3 regions of the Kitasatospora sp. NPDC051170 genome follow, and region 1 is predicted to be linked to each of the others. Evidence: riboswitches for the same ligand, from Rfam matches in the RefSeq annotation. Region 1 holds a riboswitch; each other region holds the start of a gene.
What was found. A riboswitch is a leader RNA that binds a small molecule or an ion and turns the genes downstream of it on or off. The one in region 1 is predicted to bind thiamine pyrophosphate.
Positions count from the first base shown of each region.

Region 2: it holds a riboswitch for thiamine pyrophosphate, as region 1 does, so the genes downstream of both, thiC (phosphomethylpyrimidine synthase ThiC) here and ACIBCA_RS15930 (purine-cytosine permease family protein) in region 1, are expected to answer to the same signal.
Region 3: it holds a riboswitch for thiamine pyrophosphate, as region 1 does, so the genes downstream of both, thiO (glycine oxidase ThiO) here and ACIBCA_RS15930 (purine-cytosine permease family protein) in region 1, are expected to answer to the same signal.

Region 1 covers NZ_JBITFA010000006.1:220,694-227,756, reverse strand. Annotated here, with positions in the region: gene ACIBCA_RS15945 (DUF5926 family protein) at 1-8, opposite strand, end outside; gene ACIBCA_RS15940 (ATP-binding protein) at 147-728, opposite strand; gene ACIBCA_RS15935 (glycerophosphodiester phosphodiesterase family protein) at 1,031-1,855, opposite strand; gene ACIBCA_RS15930 (purine-cytosine permease family protein) at 1,959-3,368, opposite strand; TPP riboswitch at 3,361-3,508, opposite strand; gene ACIBCA_RS15925 (S1C family serine protease) at 3,743-5,644, shown strand; tRNA gene ACIBCA_RS15920 (tRNA-Ser) at 5,717-5,804, shown strand; gene ACIBCA_RS15915 (MerR family transcriptional regulator) at 5,933-6,760, shown strand; gene ACIBCA_RS15910 (MFS transporter) at 6,821-7,063, shown strand, end outside.
Region 2 covers NZ_JBITFA010000005.1:90,079-97,141, forward strand. Annotated here, with positions in the region: gene ACIBCA_RS13490 (cupin domain-containing protein) at 40-357, shown strand; gene tenA (thiaminase II) at 376-1,086, shown strand; gene ACIBCA_RS13500 (DUF5326 family protein) at 1,299-1,487, shown strand; TPP riboswitch at 1,642-1,776, shown strand; gene thiC (phosphomethylpyrimidine synthase ThiC) at 1,772-3,598, shown strand; gene ACIBCA_RS13510 (helix-turn-helix domain-containing protein) at 3,680-4,516, opposite strand; gene ACIBCA_RS13515 (NADPH-dependent FMN reductase) at 4,629-5,225, shown strand; gene ACIBCA_RS13520 (aldo/keto reductase) at 5,237-6,205, shown strand; gene ACIBCA_RS13525 (putative quinol monooxygenase) at 6,309-6,587, shown strand; gene ACIBCA_RS13530 (hypothetical protein) at 6,719-7,063, opposite strand, start outside.
Region 3 covers NZ_JBITFA010000011.1:218,516-225,578, forward strand. Annotated here, with positions in the region: gene ACIBCA_RS23600 (Rv2175c family DNA-binding protein) at 1-316, opposite strand, end outside; gene ACIBCA_RS23605 (NAD(P)/FAD-dependent oxidoreductase) at 350-1,636, opposite strand; TPP riboswitch at 1,703-1,815, shown strand; gene thiO (glycine oxidase ThiO) at 1,809-2,978, shown strand; gene thiS (sulfur carrier protein ThiS) at 2,975-3,199, shown strand; gene ACIBCA_RS23620 (thiazole synthase) at 3,203-4,000, shown strand; gene pknB (Stk1 family PASTA domain-containing Ser/Thr kinase) at 4,096-5,892, shown strand; gene ACIBCA_RS23630 (molybdopterin-dependent oxidoreductase) at 5,928-6,557, opposite strand; gene bfr (bacterioferritin) at 6,800-7,063, shown strand, end outside.

The sequences.
Region 1 (7,063 bases):
TTGCCCATGGTGCGGCTCTCCCGGGGACGGTGGTTCTGATCCCGGAGAGCCTACTGACGTATTCCGTGCGCACGGGAACGCGCCCGCGCGGGCCCGGTACGCAAGGGGGCGCGCGCCCGGCGGCACGCGCCCTTTCCACCCTCGGCTCACGCGCTGCGCGCGTCGCCCTCGGGGGTGCGCCGGGCGTGCCGGGCACGGGCGGGCAGCGCCGCCCAGACCGTCACCTCGCCCGGCGCGTCACGCACGCCCCAGTCGCTGGCCAGCTGGTCGACGATGCTCAGGCCGCGGCCGCCGCGCGAGGTCAGCGAGGGGTTGGCCGGAAGCGGCCGGGTGGCCGCGCCGCCGTCGGTGACCTCCAGGGTGAGCACGCCGTCGGCGTGCATCTGCCAGCGCACCAGCACGCCGCCGTCCGGCTCGTCCCGGTGCTCGGCCGCGCTCTCCGCCTCGTCCCGCCCGGGCCGCGTCCTCGTGGGGACGCCGACGAGCACCTGGTCGACCACCTCGGCCCGGGCGCCCCGGCCCAGGGCCGGGAGCGGGCCGAGCGGACGGGCGTACCGACACGCATTGCTCAACAGTTCGGAAAGGATCAGAACGGCATCATCGATGACCGGTTCAGGTATCTGCCGGTCGCCCAGATCTCGACGCAGCCGGCGCCGTGCGACCCCGACACTCGCTGGGCCGTGCGGCACCGCCATGGTCGATGAAGTCGGCACTTCGCGCGCCACCATCAACGCCACCCCCGGACCTCCTTCAGCGTTTGCCGAGGGAGAGATGCCCCTTGGTAATGCGTCGGAAACAGCCCCTCGGCGATCCCGCGAGTCCATTTCGAGTACTGCGACGAACGGTGAACCGGAGGTCATTCACCGCTCACCCTCCGTCGCCCGCGCGCAAGAATTCCGGCAATAACGGGCCCGGAAGGTTTGATTGCCGAACAGAACGCTCAGGAACCACGGGACGCTCGGGAACCGGTGGGGCCGGTGGAGCCGGTGAGGCGGCGGAACCGGTGGGGCCGGTGGGGCCGGCGCGGGTGTCAGCGGCCGAGGTGGGCCAGAACCTCCGCCGGGCGGTTGGTGATGATCGCCGACACGCCCAGTTCCAGGCACAGGTCGACGTCGGCGAGCTCGTCCACCGTCCAGACGTGCACCTCGTGCCCCAGCTCGCGCAGCCGCGGCACCAGGTCCGGCTTGGCCTTGATCAGGTCGATGCCCGGGCCGGCGATCCGCGCCCCGCCCGGCAGCGGCTGACCTTCGCGCAGCCGGCCGATCAGCGGCAGCATCCGCTCGATCAGGAAGACCCGGCGGTAGTCCGGCGCGGCGGCGGCCACCCGGTTCAGCGCGATCGAGGAGAAGCTCATGATCCGGGCGGACGGGCGGTCGTTCTCCTGGACGGCGCCGATCTTGAACCGCTCCAGCATCCGCAGCAGCTCGGCCTCGACGCGGCCGCGGAAGCGCACCGGGTGCTTGGTCTCGATCGCCAGGTCCACCGGGCGGCCGCTGTCCACGACCAGCTCCAGCAGGCGCTCCAGGCGCAGCACGCCGCGCACCTCGGGGTCGATGCTGGGGCGGCCGGTCTTCCAGGCGCCGAAGTCGTACGCCTCCAGCTCGGCGAGGGTCATCGCGGAGACGGTGCCGCGGCCGTTGGAGACGCGGCTGATCCGGCGGTCGTGCACGCACACCAGTTCGCCGTCGGCGGTGACCCGGACGTCGCACTCGACCGCGTCGGCGCCTTCGTCGAGCGCGCGCCGGTAGGCCGCGAGGGTGTGCTCGGGCAGGGCGTGGGAGGAACCGCGGTGGGCGATCACCTGGACGGGCTGCGCGGAGCGCGCGGCCGCCGAGGGCAGGTCTTGGCTGGTCACGGCCATAACGATAGGCGGCCGAAGTGACGCGGAGGCGAAGACGGTCCCAATCCGGGGGGCCGTCTTCGCCTCCGCGTCGCTCCCGTACGGCTCGGCGGGCGGATCAGCGCGCGGTGCGGCGGGTGAGCGGGGTGAGCGCCCAGGTGACCAGGGCCGGCACCAGGAAGGCGGCCAGCGAGGCGGAGGTCCACTCCTGCGGGGTGAAGTGCAGGGTCTCCCGGGCCGAGGTCCAGAAGTCCGTCCACCAGTCGGCGACCTGGGTCGGCGCGATGAACTGGTAGACGGCGAAGCCCAGCAGCCACGGCAGCAGCATCAGCCAGCGCGAGGGCGCGTCGGCGGAGAGGTTCCAGCCGTGGCGGCCGGCGCCGAGGAAGTAGTCCACGGCCAGGACCGCCAGCAGCGGCACGAACACCGAGCCGATCAGGCCCAGGAAGTTGCTGTAGGTGTCGGTGAAGCGGTCGATCCGCAGCGCCAGCACGGTGATCAGCACGCCGATGCCGCCGCTGAGCACCCGGCGGTCCACCTTCGGCAGCAGGTTCTGCACCGACATCGCCGTCGAGTACACGTTGGCGAAGGACTGGTCGGTCTCGCGCAGCACCAGCACCAGCAGGAACAGCCAGCCCGCCCAGACGCCGAGGAAGGAGTCGAAGATGCGGTTCGGGTCGCCGTCCGACTGCAGCAGCGCCATCAGGCCGAGCACGTAGCACCAGACCTGGGCGATCGTGTAGCCGGAGAAGCTGCCCCAGAACGCCGAGCGCGGGGTGCGCGAGTGCCGGGTGTAGTCGGCGGCCAGCGGGACGAAGGAGATCGACACCGCGATCATCGCGTCCGTGGCGCCGAGGAAGCCGTGCCAGTTGCCGGCGCCCGGGTCCGGCACGCCCTGACGGCCCAGCTGGACGGTCAGGTACACCATCGCCACCGCCACGGCCCCGGCCACGAAGCGGCGCAGCACCGCGATCGAGCCCAGCGGCCAGATCGTCAGCGCGGTGGTCAGCGCGCCCGCGAGCAGGACGAACAGCCAGCGGTAGCCGTCGGTGTGCGCGACGGTCTGCGCGCCCGCCGCGATGGTCAGCAGCTCGAACACGCCCCAGCCGAGGCACTGGACGATGTTCAGCACCGTCGGCAGGTACGACAGCCGGGTGCCGAACAGGCCGCGCAGGCCCGCCATCGCGGGCGCGCCGGTGCGGGCGCCGATCAGCGCGGCCACGCCGAGCATCGCGGTGCCGACGGCCGTACCGACGAGGATCGCGGTCACCGCGGCGGCCAGGGACAGCTCGCTGCCCTTGGCGCCGAGCACGGTGGCGGCGGTGGAGAAGCCGATCAGGCTGACGCCCAGGTTCATCCAGAGCGCGAAGTGGTCCCGGAAACGCAGCGTGCGCGGCGGCTCGGTGTCCAGGACGAGCGGGGCCTCGACGTGCTCGGGGCGTTCCAGGACCGCCGTCGCGGCGGGGGATTCGGGGAGATCCCCGGACGAGGGCGCGTCGGGGGAAGAGGATGACGAAGCAGGCGGCATGGCCGATACTCCCTACGCCGGCATTACCCGGACAGGTTCCGGCGGTCAGCGCCCCCTCGACGGTTCGCCGACGGTGCTGTGGCGTACGGTCGACATGCGCACTCTCAGCCTGGTGGGTCCAAGCTCCCGCGTGTCAGTTCGTGGAGCGACAGGCTAACCGGCAGAGGGGTGAACGCCAAGGCCAGGGGGTGCGCGGTCCGCATCACGGACGGTTCCGGCGGGGGTGGGGGGAACCTCCGGCCGCCGGTCCTCCGTCCCTGCAGGTCGGTGGCGGTTAAGGATTCTTATGCGTTCTTCAGCGGGGTCCTTACGGCGATCGAATCGCCGGTGCGAAAAACTATGGTCCTTGGTTCTGTCAGCTATGGAGGTCGTCCGTGAGCACCGAGCGCGAGGTTGGGCCCACCGGGCCGCAGGGGGAGCAGCCCTCGGGCGGCCCGGGAGCGGACGGTCGCAATTCCGACGCCCCTGCGCAGGGCGAGCACAAGCCGACCATGGCGTTCAGCCGCGTCCCGGACCCGGCGGCGGCCGATGCCGCCGCTGAGGCCGTGGCCGAGCCCGTGGCCGAGGGCGTCGAGCCCGCCGAGGACGGTGGGCACAAGGCGACCATGGTGTTCAGCCGGGTCCCGGACCCGGCGGCGGCCGATGCCGCCGCCGCCGCTGAGGCCGCCGACGTCGCCGACGTCGCTCCGGCCGACGGCGGGCACAAGCCCACCGTGGCCTTCACCAAGGTCTCCGCGCCGGAGGCGCCCGCTGCGGCCGCCGCTGCCGAGCCCGGCGTCGACCCGGCCACCGGCTACCTCGACGCGCCCCCGCCCGTCCTGCCGCCCGCCGCCCCTGCGGCGCCCGCCGCCCCCGCCCAGGCCGCGCCGGTGCTGCCGCCGGTCGGCAACCCGTACGCCACCCCGACCCACGGCGTCCCGGCCGCCGGCGCGCAGGAGCCGTACGGCACCGCGCCCGTGGCCCCCGTAGCCCCCGGCGCGCCCGCCGCGCACGCCCACCACCCCTTCGGCTCCGGCCAGCCGCTCGGCGGCTGGGGCGCCGGCCCCGACGCCACCGTCGGCGGTCCGGGCCACCCCGGCGGCCCGCAGGGCCCGCTCGGCTACCCGGCCGAGTACCCCGGCGGCCCGCAGGGCCCGAAGGCCCCGGGCAGGAAGCGCGGCGGACTGGTGGCCCTGATCGCCGCCGTCGCCCTGGTCGCCGGTGTGGCCGGCGGCGCCGTCGGCGTGACCGTCGCCCGGCACGACGACAGCACGAGCAGCAGCGCGAACGACCACCGCAGCACCACCATCCAGGCCGGCAACACCCAGAAGAACGAGCCCGCCGCCGGCTCGATCGCCGGGATCGCGCAGAAGGCGCTGCCCAGCGTCGTCACCATCAAGGCCGTGGGCAACGGCGAGTCCGGCACCGGCACGGGCTTCGTCTTCGACACCGAGGGCCACATCCTCACCAACAACCACGTGGTCGCGCCGACCCTCCAGGGCTCCGGCGGCAAACTGACCGTCAAGTTCGCGGACGGCACTTCCTACAGCGCCTCGGTGCTGGGCAACGCCTCCGGCTACGACGTCGCCGTCATCAAGATCGACAACCCGCCCAAGGGCAAGCTGACGCCGCTCCCGCTGGCCGACTCCGACAAGGTCAACGTCGGCGACACCACCATCGCCATCGGTGCGCCGTACGGCCTGGAGTCCACCGTCACCAGCGGCATCGTCAGCGCCAAGGACCGCCCGGTCGCCTCCGGCGACGAGACCGGCTCGCAGGCCTCCTACATGAACGCCCTGCAGACCGACGCCTCGATCAACCCCGGCAACTCCGGCGGCCCGCTGCTCGACGCGAGCGGCGCGGTGATGGGCATCAACTCGGCGATCCAGTCCAACGCCTCCGCCAACGGCCGGGCCGGCAGCATCGGCCTCGGCTTCGCCATCCCGATCAACCAGGCCAAGTGGGTCGCCGAGACCCTGATCAAGACCGGCAAGCCCGTCTACGCCAAGCTCGACGTGCTGCGCAACGACGACTACAAGGGCGACGGCGCGCAGATCCAGACCCGCGACATCCAGGGCCAGTCCGCCGTCACCCCCGGCGGCGCCGCCGACAAGGCCGGCCTCAAGCCCGGCGACGTCATCACCAAGCTCGGCGGCGCACCGATCGAGAACGGCCCCGCCCTGGTCAGCCGCATCTGGACCCACAAGCCCGGCGAGACCGTCGACGTCGAGTACACCCGCAACGGCCAGCCCTTCAACACCAAGGTCACCCTCGGCTCCCGCGAGGGCGACGCCTGAGCCCCCCGGTGACCACCGGTGAAACCGTGTGCACCGAACCCCGCCGGACCCGTTAGGCTGACCTCCGCCTGTGGAGAGCTGCCCGAGCGGCCTAAGGGAACAGTCTTGAAAACTGTCGTGGCGTGACCCGTCACCGTGGGTTCGAATCCCACGCTCTCCGCTGACGGGGAACACCCGGCCCAGGGCGGGTGCCGAGACCACTCGGCACCCGCCCTCGGCGTTTTCCGGGGGGTTCCGGCCGGCCGGTGTTGACCCTGACACCGTGGGAGGCGGTGGAGTGGAGACATCATGTTGAACATCGGAGACTTCGCCAGCCACGGCCGGGTGTCGGTGCGGATGCTGCGCCACTACGACGCGATCGGCCTGTTGCGGCCCGCCCGGGTCGACCCCGTCAGCGGGTACCGCTCCTACGAGGCCGCCCAACTCGCCCGGCTGAACCGGGTGATCGCGCTCAAGGAGCTCGGCTTCACGCTGCAGCAGGTGCGCGCGGTGCTCGACCAGCAGGTGGACACCGCCGAGCTGCGCGGGATGCTGCGGCTGCGCAGGGCCGAACTCGCCGCCGCCATCGCGGTGGACGAGCAGCGGCTGGCCCGGGTGGAGGCGAGACTCCGGACGATCGAGAGCGAGGGGAACATGTCCGAGCACGATGTGGTCGTGAAGCCGGTTCCGTCGGTGCGGGTGGCCCAACTGACCGGGGTGGCGGCGAGTTACGAGCCCGAGGACATCACGCCGGTGATCGGTCCGCTGTTCGAGGAGCTGTGCCGCCTGGCCGCCGAGGCCGGGATCGAGCCGGCCGGCCCGTCCGTCGCCTGCTACGAGGACTCGGCGGAGGAGGACGGCTCGGTGCTGATCCGGGTCTGCCTCCAGGTCGAGCCCTCGGTGAAGCCGGGGCCGTACGGGTTCGAGGTGCGCACCCTCCCGGCGATCGAGGAGGCGGCGACGATCGTCCACCACGGCTCGATGGACGCGGCCGTGGGAAGTTTCCAGGCGCTGGCCCGCGCCATCGAGGCCGGCGGCTACCGCTCGGCCGGGTACGCGCGCGAGCGGTACCTGGAGACGCCGGACGACATGTCCAAGTGGGTCGTCGAGCTGCAGGAGCCCGTGGTCCGCGCCTGACGGCCCGGCGCCGGGCGGCGCTTGCCCTCGACCAGGTCGAGGGCCCTAGCGTCGCCCGGCGTGACCATCACCGCCGCCGCCCCTTCTCTGCCCCGGCCGTACCTGTTCTGGCTCTCCGGGGTCCAGGCCGGGCTGCTGGGCGACGCCGCGCTGTACTTCGCCCTCGGCTGGGCCGCCTCCGCGTACGGGGGAGGGGCGGCCGGGCTGGTGCTGACGGCGATCACCGTGCCGCGCACGCTCCTCGTCCTGCTCGGCGGGGCGGTGGCCGACCGGTACGGCGCCCGACGGGTGCTGCTCGCCGGG
Region 2 (7,063 bases), on a different contig from region 1:
GGAGGTGGACGGCCGGGCGCGAAACGGAGGGGTACGACGGTGAAGCTGTTCCGGCTGGACGAGTTGGACGACGAACGGGCGGCCAACGACGGCGCGTACCTGCGCTTCCTGCGCGAGCCGCGGATGTCCGCCGGGCTGTACGCCCTCGCCCCCGGCGCGACCGACACCCAGACCGCGCACGACCAGGACGAGATCTACCAGGTGATCAGCGGCCGGGCCGAGCTGACCGTGGGCGCCGAGACCGCGACGGTCGGGCGCGGCACCGTCGTGTACGTGCCCGCCGGCACCCCGCACCGCTTCCACCACATCACCGAGGAACTGCGGGTGCTGGTGGTCTTCTCGCCTCCCGAGGACTGACCTCCTAGGGTTGCCGGCATGACCCGCAGCACCGGCAGCAGCCCCAGCCTCAGCCCCGGCCTCAACCTCAGTCTCACCGAGGAGCTCTGGGCGTCGATCGAGCCGATCTACGCCGAGATCCTCGCCCACCCCTTCCTCGGCGGCCTCACCGACGGCACCCTCCCCCGGGAGGCGTTCCGCCACTTCGTCGTCCAGGACTCGCACTACCTGCGCGACTACGCCCGCGCCCTCGCCGTCTGCGCCGCCAAGGCGCCCGGCGAGGAGGAGGTCCGGGCGTTCGCGGACGACGCGATCGGCGCGCTCGCCGCCGAGCAGGGCATGCACGCCGAGTTCCTCACCGCCTTCGGCGGCAGCGCCGAACAGGCCGCCGCCGAGCCGGTGCTGCCCACCACCCGGGCCTACACCAGCTACCTGCTGGCCACCGTGTACGGCGGCTCCTTCGCCGAGGCGGTCGGCGCGGTGCTGCCCTGCTACTGGATCTACGCCCGCGTCGGCGAGGCGCTGCTCGCCCAGGGCTCCCCCGACCCGCTGTACGCCAAGTGGATCTCCACGTACGGGGACGAGGCGTTCCAGTCCGTGGTGCGGCGGGTGCTCGCGCTCACCGACCGGCTCGGCGAGGAGATCTCCCCGGCCGAACGCCGCAGGGTGGTCGAGCACTTCACGACGACCTCGCGCTACGAGTGGATGTTCTGGGACGCGGCCTGGCGCGGGGAGCGCTGGCCGGTCTGACCTGCGCGGAGCCGTGGCCGGGGCCTGTTCCGGGCTTCGGGCGGGCGGTTCTCGGGGGCGACCCCGGGGGTCGGGGTCGGGGTGATCTCGGGGTTCTCTCCGGGCCGTTGGGCCTCGTTCCGGCGCAGGGGTCACCGTACGATCGAAGTACCGAAAGCGAGCGGGATGCGGCACCGGACGGCAGCCGGCCCGAGGGGAGAAGAGGAACCGACATGGCTGAGCTCTGGAAGTCGCTGCCCTCCTGGGTGCGCAACATCGTCATCCCGGTGCTGGTCCTGGTGCTGGCCTGGAACATCATCGGCTTCGTCGGCGCCGTACTGAGCATCATCATCAAGCTGCTGGTGGTCGTCGGCATCGCCGCCGCCGTGGTGATCCTGGTGAAGAAGGCCGCCAGGAGCTGAGCCGTCGGCCCCGACGCCCGAGCCGCTGAGGCCCGGCCCCCGCACCCCGGGGAGCCGGGCCCCGGGTGTTTTCGGCCCCGTGTCCGTCGGTGACGCCGTCTGGACCTGCGGGGATCGGATCGCTACGGTGTTGGGCGTCATGTGCAGGCAACACCGCCTGCGACGCGGGAGCTCGGAGCACCGGGCTGAGAGGGCGCTGACCGGGACGTCGACGGACGGACCGACGGCTGCGTCGACCGCAGGAACCTGACCGGGTAATGCCGGCGTAGGGAGTATGAGGTCAGATGACCACGTTCGAAGCACAGCCGCAGTCTGCCCAGGGCACCCCCGCCACCGCCCCCGACAGCGCCCGCAGCGGCTACCCCACCCCGGCCTGGCGCAAGGCCCACCGCGAAGGGTCCCGCCCCGACCTGCGCGTCCCGTACCGCGAGGTCGTCCTCACCAACGGCCGGACCGTCCCGCTGTACGACACCTCCGGCCCGTACACCGACCCGTCCTACGAGCCCGACGTGCGGCGGGGCCTGCCGCCGCTGCGCGACTCCTGGATCCGCCAGCGCGGCGACGTCGAGGAGTACGACGGCCGCGAGGCGCGTCCCGAGGACGACGGCATCAAGCACACCTCCCCGCGCGGCGGCGACCTGCGCAACCTCGACGCCGTCTTCCCCGGCCGCCCGCGCCGCCCGCTGCGCGGCCGCGACGGCGCGGCCGTCACCCAACTCGCCTACGCCAGGCGGGGCGTGGTGACTCCGGAGATGGAGTTCGTCGCCCTGCGCGAGGGCCTGGAGCCCGAGTACGTGCGCGCCGAGGTGGCCCGCGGCCGGGCCGTCATCCCGGTCAACGTGAACCACCCGGAGGTCGAGCCGGCGATCATCGGCACCAACTTCCTGGTGAAGATCAACGCCAACATCGGCAACTCCGCCGTCACCTCCTCGATCGAGGAGGAGGTGGAGAAGATGACCTGGGCCACCCGCTGGGGCGCCGACACCGTCATGGACCTCTCCACCGGCCGCAACATCCACACCACCCGCGAGTGGATCCTGCGCAACTCCCCCGTGCCGATCGGCACCGTGCCGCTCTACCAGGCCCTGGAGAAGGTCGACGGCAAGGCCGAGGAGCTCAGCTGGGAGGTGTACCGGGACACCGTCATCGAGCAGTGCGAGCAGGGCGTCGACTACATGACCGTCCACGCCGGCGTGCTGCTGCGCTACGTCCCGCTCACCGCGCGCCGCAAGACCGGCATCGTCTCGCGCGGCGGCTCCATCATGGCGGCCTGGTGCCTGGCGCACCACCAGGAGAACTTCCTCTACACCAACTTCGAGGAACTCTGCGACATCCTGGCCACCTACGACGTCACCTTCTCCCTCGGTGACGGGCTGCGCCCCGGCTCCATCGCCGACGCCAACGACGAGGCCCAGTTCGCCGAGCTGACCACCCTCGGCGAGCTCGGCCGCATCGCCCGCGAGCGCGACGTCCAGGTCATGATCGAGGGCCCGGGCCACGTCCCGATGCACAAGATCAAGGAGAACATCGACCTCCAGAAGGAGATCTGCGACGAGGCGCCGTTCTACACCCTCGGCCCCCTCGCCACCGACGTCGCCCCCGGCTACGACCACATCACCTCGGGCATCGGCGCGGCCATGATCGCCTGGTGGGGCACCGCGATGCTCTGCTACGTCACGCCCAAGGAGCACCTGGGCCTGCCCAACCGCGACGACGTCAAGACCGGCGTGATCACCTACAAGATCGCCGCCCACGCCGCCGACCTCGCCAAGGGCCACCCCGGCGCCCAGGCATGGGACGACGCCCTCTCCGACGCCCGCTTCGAGTTCCGCTGGGAGGACCAGTTCAACCTGGCCCTCGACCCGGAGACCGCCCGCGACTTCCACGACGAGACCCTCCCCGCCGAACCCGCCAAGACCGCGCACTTCTGTTCCATGTGCGGCCCGAAGTTCTGCTCGATGAAGATCTCCCAGAAGATCCGCGACGAACACGGCGTCGGCTCCACCGCCGTGAACACCGACTTCGACGCCGAGGCCCTCGCGGGCATGGCCGAGAAGTCCGCCGAGTTCGCCGCCCAGGGGAACAAGGTCTACCTGCCGCTGGTTGACTGACAGTTGGCCTGTGTGACGGGGTTGGGGGATCCGGTGATCCCCCAACCCCGTCGACTGCCTTCGGACGGTGGCCGGAGCGTGTTACGAGATGGCCCGGAGCCGGCCGGGGGACGGGTGGCGGAGTTGGTCGACGGCGTGGGCCGTCTCCTCGTCCGCCGGGAGGAAGACGACCAGCTGTTGGGCGTCGGAGGAGAGTTCGAGCGTCTCGCGCAGGAGCCGGAGTTCTTGTCCGGAGGGGTGGTTGAGCCGGAGCACGCCGCGTCGTGGAACCGCGTGACGGTTCAGGCGTTCGGTGAACTCGGGCCCGGCGACGGGCGCGAGTTCGGTGGTGAGCCACTCGGAGTTCTCGATGGACGGGCCGAGCCAGAGGTCGAAGGCGTGTTCGTCCGCAACGTCGTCCCAGTCGGCGAAGAACGTCCGGGCTCCGGGGTCGGTGAAGACGTAGCGGGTGAGGTTGGGGGCGTCCGCCTCGAGGAACCCGCTTGCGCCCAGCACCAGTTCGTAGCCGCTGGTGCGAGCGAGAACGTCGCCCAGCCGGTTGGTCACCACGGCGATTCCCGGTTCGAGGAGGCGAAGCGTTTCGAGGACGGTCGGCCGGACGCCGCGGGGCGGTGGCGCGGGCCGGGTGTGGGCGGCGCACTCACCGCCGGTGATCTTGGCGAGGTAGCGCAGGTGGTTTCGCTCCGCGGGGTCGAGGCTGAGTGCGTCGGCGAGCGCGTTCACGATCGGTACGGAGGGATTGCGGTCACGGCCCTGCTCGATGCGGGTCAGGTATTCCACGCTGATGCCGGCCCGCACGGCGAGATCCGAGCGTCGCAGACCCGGTGAACGACGACGGCCGCGGTCGGGCAGTCCCAGCGACTCCGGCTGGATGCTGTCGCGCTTGGCCCGGATGAAGTCCCCCAACGGCGTACCCATGCTGCGAGCATAGGGGGCCGCCCGCCGGCCGCGGAGTGCTCAGGGTGGCCCTGCGGGGGCTGGTCTGAGCCCGGTCTGGTTAAGGCTGCGGGCCGGCCCGATCGTGGTGGGCATGGAGAAGAAGAACCCCAAGCTGTTGATCATCGTCGGAAGCGTCCGTGAGGGACGGTTCGGCCCGGTGGTGGCCTCGTGGGTCGGCGAACAGGCCCGCACCCACGGCGGATTCGAGGTCGACACCGTGGATCTGGCCGAGATCGACATCCCGTTGGCGCTCCCCGCGGCGTCGCCGAAGTACGCCGGCGACGACTACCCCCGTCCGGCCGGTATGGCGCCGCTGACCTCGGCGCTGGAGGCCGCCGACGCGTTCGTCGTGATCACGCCGGAGTACAACCACAGCTACCCCGCCTCGCTGAAGGCCGCCATCGACTGGCACTTCACCCAGTGGACGGCCAAGCCCGTGGCCTTCGTCAGCTACGGGGGCGCGGCGGGCGGCCGGCACGCGGTGCTGCATCTGGAGAACGTGCTGACCGAGCTGCACGCCGTGACGATTCGCGACGGTCTGGCCTTCCCGAACTACTTCACGGCCTGGCAGGACGGCCGCCCGCTCGACTCCGAGGCACCCGGGTACGCCAAGACCCTGCTCGATCAGCTGGCCTGGTGGGCGGGCGCGCTCCGGTCGGCGCGCGAGGCCGCTCCCTACCCGGCATGAGGACGGCGACGATGGAGTACGTTCCGCTCGGAGGCACCGAGCTGCAGGTCAGCCGGATCGCGCTCGGTTGCATGGGATTCGGGGGCCCGGGGCAGGAGGTCCACCCCTGGGCCTTGGACGAGCAGTCCGCGGCACCGGTGTTCCGCCGGGCCGTCGAACTGGGCATCACCCTGTGGGACACCGCCAACGTCTACGGCGGGGGTACGTCGGAAGAGATCGTCGGCCGTGCGGTGCGGAGGTACTCCCGTCGGGAGGACGTCGTCATCGCCACCAAGGTGGGGCTTCCGATGCACGGCGGCCCCGGGGGCTCCGGGCTGTCCCGCAGGGCGATCGTCGACCAGGTCGACGCCTCGCTCGCACGCCTCGGCACGGACTACATCGACCTCTACCAGATCCACCGGTTCGACCCCGGAACTCCGGTCGACGAGACGATGGAAGCCCTCCACCAGGTGGTGGCGGCCGGGAAGGTCCGGTACATCGGCGCCTCGTCCATGTGGGCGTGGCAGTTCGCCACGATGCAGCACACCGCCGCGCAGCACGGTCGGACGAGGTTCGTGTCGATGCAGAACCAGTACAGCCTCGTGCAGCGCGAGGACGAGCGGGAGATGTTCCCCCTGCTCGCGGATCAGGGGGTCTCCAGCCTGCCCTGGTGCCCGCTCGCCTCGGGGCGCCTGGCCCGGCCCTACGGACAGGTGACCAGCCGCTCGGCGAGCGATCCCGTCGGCCGGCGGTTCTTCGGTGACGTCGACCGTCCGATCGTCGATGCGGTGCAGCGGATCGCGGCGCGGCGCGAGGTCCCGATGGCTCAGGTCTCCCTCGCCTGGGTCCTCGGCAACCCGACCGTCGCTGCACCCGTCATCGGAGCGACCAGCCCGGCTCACCTCGACGACGCGGTGGCCGCCCTGGCCGTGCGACTCGACGAGGCGGAGATCGAGGCCCTGGAGAGCGGGTACACGCCGCGCCGGCCGACGGGGTTCTGAAGGCCGACCGGGAACAAGGTCCAACTACCGCTGGTTGACTGACGATCGAGCGCAGCGTCGGAGCACGGGAAGTGAGCGGAAGACCTTGTCCAGGACCATAAGCGTGATCGCGGTGTTGAAGGCCAAGCCCGGGATGGAGGACCGGATGCGGGCGCAGGCGCGGTCGATGGCCGAGGCCAGTCTGGCCGAGCCGGGCTGCCTCTCCTACCGCAACTACGTGGACCCGGAGGATCCGCGGGCCTGGGTGGTCGTGGAGGAGTGGGCCGACCGGGAGGCGCTCGATGCTCATCTGGCGAGCCCTCACCTGGCGCGGTCGCTCGAGCTCTCGGGCGAACTGCTCGCCGAGCCGCCGTCCTTGAAGGTCCTGGCCGAGGTGGACTGACCTCACGCGCCTCGTTCCGGAGCGCCGTCCCGAGTCGATCGGGGCGGCGCTCCGTCGTCTTCGGCCACCGCTCGGAGCGGCCGGCGCCCCGGGCAGCCGTGGCTGTCCGGGGCGCCGGGGTGGGGCTGGTGTTATCCGAGGGCGTTGACGGCGACGGAGGCGGTGATGTCGGTGTCGACGGGGAACTGGCCGGTGCTCGGGAGCAGGCTCAGGGTGCCGGCGGCGAAGATCGAGGCACCGCCGGTGCCGAGGGAGAGGCGGACCTTGTAGGTCTGGCTCTGGCCCTGGCCGAGGCCGGTGAGGCCGGGCAGCGCCCAGGTGCTGTTGGTGCCCGCGACGGGGGTCCAGCTGCCGCCCTGGAGGACGTCCAGCTTCAGGCTGACCGGGGCGGTGACGGCGCCGTTGCCCCAGTGCAGGGTGGGGTTGATCGCCGCGTTGATCGGCGCACCGTTGTTGGTCACGGTGACGTCGGTCGT
Region 3 (7,063 bases), on a different contig from region 1:
CCCGCAGCGCCTGGATCGGGCTACCGGGCAGCGACGGGTCCTCGGTGAAGAGCCACTCCAGGATCTCCTCGTCGCTGTACCCGCAGTCGCGCAGCAGGTTCAGGGTGCCGGACAGGTGCTTGACCAGCCCCGGGCCGTCGATGAACGCGGCAGGGACTTGCAGCGACTTGTTGGGGCCCCGGCGGACCGCGATCAGCTCACGCTTCCTGACCATGTCCCGGACCTCGGTGACCAGCACCCCCCACTGCTCCGAGATGTCGGGGAGGTACATCCACTCGGGGACCAGGGTTTCAATCTTGCTTTCGATCTCGCTCACGCCACCAGACTGCCACCTCCGCGCCGTCCGGAGCTAAACGGTGGCCCCCTTGAGCGCCACGGAGGGGTCCGCCGCGAGGGCCGGGTCCAGTACGGCGCCGCGCTCGATGAGCTTGCGCCCCTGGGCGAGGTCGCGCGGCCGGTCCACGGCCAGCAGGGCGCTGGGCACGCCCCCGCGCAGCCACAGCACCGACCAGGAGCCGTCCTCCGGGCTCCCCCGCCATAGCAGCTCGTCGCCCTCGGTGTGCCGGCCCGCGTACTGGACCATCCGGCCGAACTGCTCGGACCAGAAGTACGGCACCGGGTCGTACGGCGCCGCGTCCTCGCCGAGCCCGAGCCCGAGGCCGAGGAGCGCGGCGGCCACCGCGCCGCCGGACTGCAGCGCGTGGTCCCAGTGCTGGACGGCCAGCCGGGCGCCGGAGCGGGCGGAGGGGTAGCTGACGCAGTCCCCCGCCGCGTGGACGCCGGGCACGCCGGTGCGCAGCCGCCCGTCCACGACGATCGCGCCACTCGCGTCCAGCTCGACGCCGGAGCCGGCCAGCCAGCCGGTCGCGGGCCGGGCGCCGATGCCGACGACGACCTCGTCGGCGGGCAGGTGCGAACCGTCCGCCAGCCGGACCGAGCCCGCCTCCACGGCCTCCACGCCGACACCGCAGCGCAGGTCGATCCCGGCCTCGGCGTACCAGGGGGCCATCGCCCGGCCGATCTCCGCGGGCAGGGCGCCCGGCAGCGGGGCCGCTCCGGCCTCGACCACCGTCACCTCGCAGCCGGCCTGGCGGGCGGCGGTGGCCACCTCGGCGCCGATCCAGCCCGCGCCGACCAGCACCAGCCGGCGGCCGGGGCGCAGCAGCGCCCGCAGCGCCAGCGCGTCGTCCAGGGTGTGCAGCAGGTGGGCCCGCTCGGCGCCGGGCAGGGCGCGCGGGACGGCGCCGGTGGCGATCACCAGGGCGTCGTACGACAGGTCCCCGGCGTCGGTGTGCAGGGTTCCGGGGGTCAGGGTTCCGGGGGCCAGAGAGCCGGGGGTCAGGGTTCCGGGGGCCAGGGAGCCGGGAGTGAGGCCGGTGGCGCGGCGGCCGAGGAGCAGCTCGATGCCGAGGCCCTCGTAGTCCACGTCCAGGGTGGTGGTGTCGGCCTTGCCCAGCAGGACGTCCTTGGACAGCGGCGGCCGGTCGTACGGCGCGTGCGGCTCCTCGCCGACCAGCACGACCCGCCCCCGCCAGCCGCCCTGCCGCAGCTTCAGGGCGCACTGCGCCCCGGCCAGCCCGGCACCGACGACGACCGCCACCCGCTCAGTTCCGCTCAGCTCTGCCACGCCCGTCACTGTACTCAGGGCTCCGTCCCACCCTGCGTACGGGCCTTCGGTCCGATGACGCCCCGGAGTTAAGGTGGGGGCACACACGGGAGCCCGGCGCACCGGGCTGAGAGGCGGGCTGGCACGGCCTGCGACCGTCCGAACCTGATCCGGGTCATACCGGCGAAGGGAGAGAGCAGCTTTGTCACGCTTGCTACCGGGTGCCCACACGGAGGTCCTGGTCATCGGCGGGGGCGTCATCGGCCTCGCCGTCGCCTGGCGCGCGGCGCAGCGCGGGGCGGGGAACGTGGTCGTGGTGGACCCCTCGCACGGCCACGGCGCCGCCGGGGTCGCGGCCGGGATGCTCGCCCCGGTCACCGAGCTCCAGTACGGCGAGGAGCCGCTGCTGCGCCTGGGCATGGCCTCCAACGAGCGGTACGCGGCCTTCGCCGCCGAGCTGTCGGAGGCGAGCGGGGGCCTGGACACCGGCTACCGCCGCTGCGGCACGATCGCCGTCGCGCTGGACTCCGACGACCGCGAGGAACTGCGCGAGCTGCACGCCTTCCACCTGCGCCTCGGCCTGGACTCCACCTGGCTCACCGGCCGCGAGGCCAGGAAGCTGGAGCCGATGCTCGCCCCCGGCGTGCGCGGCGGTCTGCACGTGGCCGAGGACCACCAGGTCGACCCCCGCCGCCTGCTCAGGGCCCTGACCTTCGCCTGCGAGGGCGCGAACGTCCTGCTCCACCGGGCCGAGGCCCTCGAACTGCTCGTCGGGGACGGGCGCGCGACCGGCGCCCGGCTGAGCACCGGCGAGAGCATCACCGCCGATCAGGTCGTCCTGGCCGCAGGAGCGCGGAGCCACCGGCTGCCGGGCCTGCCCGAGGGCGTGCTGCCCGCGATCCGCCCGGTGAAGGGCCAGATCCTGCGCCTGCGGATCCCGGAGGCGTACCGGCCCTTCCTCTCCCGCAACGTCCGCGCGGTGGTGCGCGGGCAGCACCTGTACGTCGTCCCGCGCGAGGACGGCGAGCTGGTGATCGGCGCGACCAGTGAGGAGCAGGGCTACGACACCACCGTCACCGCCGGCGGGGTGTACGAACTCCTGCGCGACGCCCACGAGTTGGTCCCGGGCATCACCGAACTCCCGCTCGTGGAGACGGCCGCGGGCCTGCGCCCGGGCTCGCCCGACAACGCCCCGCTGCTCGGCCCGACCTCCCTGCCCGGCCTGGTCGCCGCGACCGGCCACCACCGCAACGGCGTGCTGCTCACCCCGGTGACCGCCGACCTCCTCGGCGCGTACCTGGCCACGGGCGAACTCCCGGACCTGGCACTGCCGTTCACCCCCACCCGCTTCGCCACGAAGGCCGCCGCATGACCGAGACCACCTCCACCGACATCGCCCTGACCGTCAACGGCGAGCCCCGCACGCTGCCCGCCGCCACCACCCTCGCCCAGGTGGTGGCCACCGTCAGCGCCGCCAACACCGGCGTCGCCGCCGCGCTCAACGAGGCCGTGGTGCCGCGCAGTTCGTGGTCCGGAACGCCGCTGAGCAGCGGCGACCGGATCGAGATCCTCACCGCCGTCCAGGGAGGCTGACCGATGGCCGACGACCTGCTGACCATCGCCGGGGCGACCTTCTCCTCCCGGCTGATCATGGGCACCGGCGGCGCCCCCAGCCTGGAGGTCCTGGAGCGCGCCCTGCTCGCCTCGGGCACCGAGCTGACCACCGTCGCGATGCGCCGGGTGAACGCCACCACCCAGGGCTCCGTCCTGGACGTGCTGACCCGCAACGGCATCCGCGTCCTGCCCAACACGGCCGGCTGCTTCACCGCCGGCGAGGCGGTGCTGACCGCCCGCCTGGCCCGCGAGGCGCTGGGCACGGACTGGGTGAAGCTGGAGGTGATCGCCGACGAGCGCACCCTCCTGCCGGACCCGATCGAGCTGCTGGACGCCGCCGAGACCCTCGTCGACGACGGCTTCACCGTCCTGCCGTACACCAACGACGACCCGGTGCTGGCCCGCAAGCTGGAGGACGTCGGCTGCGCGGCGATCATGCCGCTGGGCTCGCCGATCGGCTCGGGCCTGGGCATCCGCAACCCGCACAACTTCCAGCTGATCGTCGAGGCCGCAACCGTCCCCGTCGTCCTGGACGCGGGCGCCGGCACCGCCTCCGACGTGGCCCTGGCGATGGAGCTGGGCTGCTCCGCGGTGATGCTCGCCTCCGCGGTGACCCGCGCGCAGGACCCGGTCCTGATGGCCGAGGCCATGCGGCACGCCGCCGAGGCCGGACGCCTGGCCCACCGGGCCGGCCGCATCCCGCGCCGCTTCCACGCGGAGGCGTCCTCCGCGATGGCCGGCCGCGCGGACCTCGACACCCGGGAGCGGCCCGCGTTCTAGCGAGGCCACCCGGCCACGTCACGCATGTCACAACCCGGTCCCGGAGGCGGCGCCCTCCGGGTCCGGGCTCCGAGCGCGCCACTAGACTCCCCCGGGTGGACACGGGAATGCACGACCCCCTGATCGGTACCCTGCTCGACGGCCGCTACCGGGTCGAGCAGCGCATCGCCGCAGGCGGGATGTCCACCGTCTACAAGGGCACCGACACCCGGCTCGACCGGGTCGTCGCCCTCAAGGTGATGCACCCGCAGCTGGCCGGCGACGAGGGATTCACCGCCCGCTTCATCCGCGAGGCCAAGGCGATCGCCCGGCTCACCCACCCCAACGTGGTGAACGTCTTCGACCAGGGCGCGGACGGCGGGAACACCTTCCTCGCCATGGAGTACGTCCCCGGCCGCACCCTGCGCGACCTGCTGCGCGACCGCGGCGCCCTGTCGGTGCGCGCCGCCCTGGACGTCCTGGAGCCGGTGCTCGCCGCCCTCGGCGCCGCCCACCGCGCCGGGCTGGTCCACCGGGACGTCAAGCCGGAGAACGTGCTGATCACCGACGGCGGCCTGGTCAAGGTCGCCGACTTCGGCCTCGTCCGGGTGCTCGGCACCGCGGACGGCGCCCCCACCTCGGTGACCACCTCCACCGGCGGCACCGTCCTCGGCACCGTCTCCTACCTGGCCCCCGAGCAGATCCTCCCGGACGCCCCCACCGACCAGCGGGTGGACGTCTACGCCTCCGGCATCCTGCTGTACGAGATGCTCACCGGCCGCCGCCCGCACACCGGCGACAACCCCGTCGCCGTCATGTACAAGCACCTGCACGAGGACGTCCCCGCCCCCTCGCTGGTCGCCCCCGCCGTCGCCCCGGCGCTGGACGCCATAGTGGCCTTCGCCTGCGCCCGCTCCGCCGGGGCCCGCCCGTACGACGCCGTCGAACTGCTCGCCGCCCTCCAGCGCGTGCGCCGCACCCTCACCCCCGCCGAGCTCGACGCCGAGCCGCCCGCCTCCACCCGGCCCACGCCCCGCCACCCGACCGGCGAGGCCACCTCGGTGCTGCGGCAACGGCCCGAGCCCGCGGACCTGCGGCCCGCGCCCGAGCGCACCAGCGTCCTCGACGTGCCGGCCGACCTGATGGAGCAGCTGCTCACCGAGCCCCGCCCGTACGACGAGCCCACCCCGGTGCGCCGCCCCCGCCCGCCGCGCCCGCCCCGGCTGCACCGACTGTCCCGCAAGCCGCTGATCTGGGCGGGCGCGCTGACGGCGCTGGTGCTGCTGGTCGGCGGCGCGACGTACGGGCTGAACCAGGGCCTGTACGGGGCGGTGCCGGCCGTGCTGGGCAAGGACCGCGCCGAGGCGCAGCGCGACCTGGACGGGCAGGGCATGCACGCGAAGTTCGTCGAGGTGTTCAGCGAGTCCGTCCCCGCCGGGCAGGTCATCTCCACGGACCCGGGGATCGGCACCCGGACCCGCAAGAGCGACACGGTGACGGTCACCGTCTCCAAGGGCCCCAAGCGGATAGCGGTGCCGGACGTCACGGGCAGGACCACCGACCAGGCCGTCTCGGCGCTGACCGGCGTGCAGCTGATCAAGGGCAACGTGACCCAGACCTACAACGACTCGGTGGCCGAGGGCACCGTGATCAGCACCTCCCCGGCGGCCGGGCAGCTGCTGCCGGAGAACAGCTCGGTCTCGCTGGTGGTCAGCAAGGGCATGGTGCCCGTCCCGGACGTCACCGGGATGTCCAAGGAGGACGCCCAGAGGGCGCTCCAGGCGGCCGGCTTCTCGATGCAGACCTCCGGGGTGAACCTGTTCGGCACCGGGAAGGTCTCCGGCCAGTCCCCGGCGGCCGGGGAACGGCGCCCGCAGAAGACCGTGGTGACGGTCAACTTCCCGTTCCTGTAAGCCCTTTCAGGTCCTGTAAGCCCTTTCAGGACGGCTCAGCGCAGCGGCCCGTCTCCGGGCTCCTCCTGGTGGGAGTAGCGCTGCTCGCGCCAGGGGTCGGCGAGGTTGTGGTAGCCGCGCTCCTCCCAGAAGCCGCGGCGGTCGGCCCGCATGTACTCCACCGCGCGGACCCACTTGGGGCCCTTCCAGGCGTACAGCCGCGGCACGACCAGCCGTACGGGGAAGCCGTGCTCGGCGGTGAGCACCTCGCCGTCGCGGTGGGTGGCGAGCAGGGTGCTCGCGTCCGCGAAGACGTCCAGCGGCAGGTTGGCGCTGTAGCCGTACTCGGCCCAGACCATCACGTGGGTGACGCCCGGCGCCGGGGGCGCCGGTTCGAGGAGGGCGGCGGTGGGCACGCCCGTCCACTCGTTGCCGAGGACGGAGAACTTGGTGACGCAGTGCAGGTCCCCGGTGACGGTGGTGCGCGGCAGGGCGGCGAAGTCCTCGAAGGTCCAGGTGTGCTTCTCGGCGGAGGCGGTGGCGCCGAACACCTGGAGGTCCCAGGTCAGCCGGTTGAAGCGGGGCACCGATCCGTAGTACAGGGCGGGCCAGCCGCGCTGTGCGCGCTGCCCCGGCGGGAGCCTCGGGTCAGCCGGCGGAATCGGTTCTCTCTCGGACTGACCCATGGGTCCATGGTGACAGACGGCGCCCGAGGCCCGACGCGCGCCCCTTCACCTCTCCTTCACGCCCCGCCCATATGGGCCAACGGTCGGTCGCACACCCTCGGAGAGCGGTGCAAATCGGATATTCCGACACATGTCCTAGTGAGTGTGAACTTACTGGAATTACCTCCCATCACGGTGCCAGGATGCGCAGCGCAGGCCCGACCGCAGGGCACCGCAGGACGTAGGCGCTGGGAGGCACCACCATGCAGGGCGATCCAGAGGTCATCGAGTTCCTCAACGAGCAGCTCACCGCCGAGCTCACCGCGATCAACCAGTACTTCCTGCACGCCAAGATGCAGGAGAACTTCGGCTGGACGAAGCTCGCCAAGTACACCCGGCACGAGTCCTTCGACGAGATGAAGCACGCCGAGACCCTCACCGACCGCATCCTCTTCCTGGACGGGCTGCCCAACTACCAGCGGCTGTTCCACGTCCGGATCGGGCAGACGGTCAAGGAGATGTTCGAG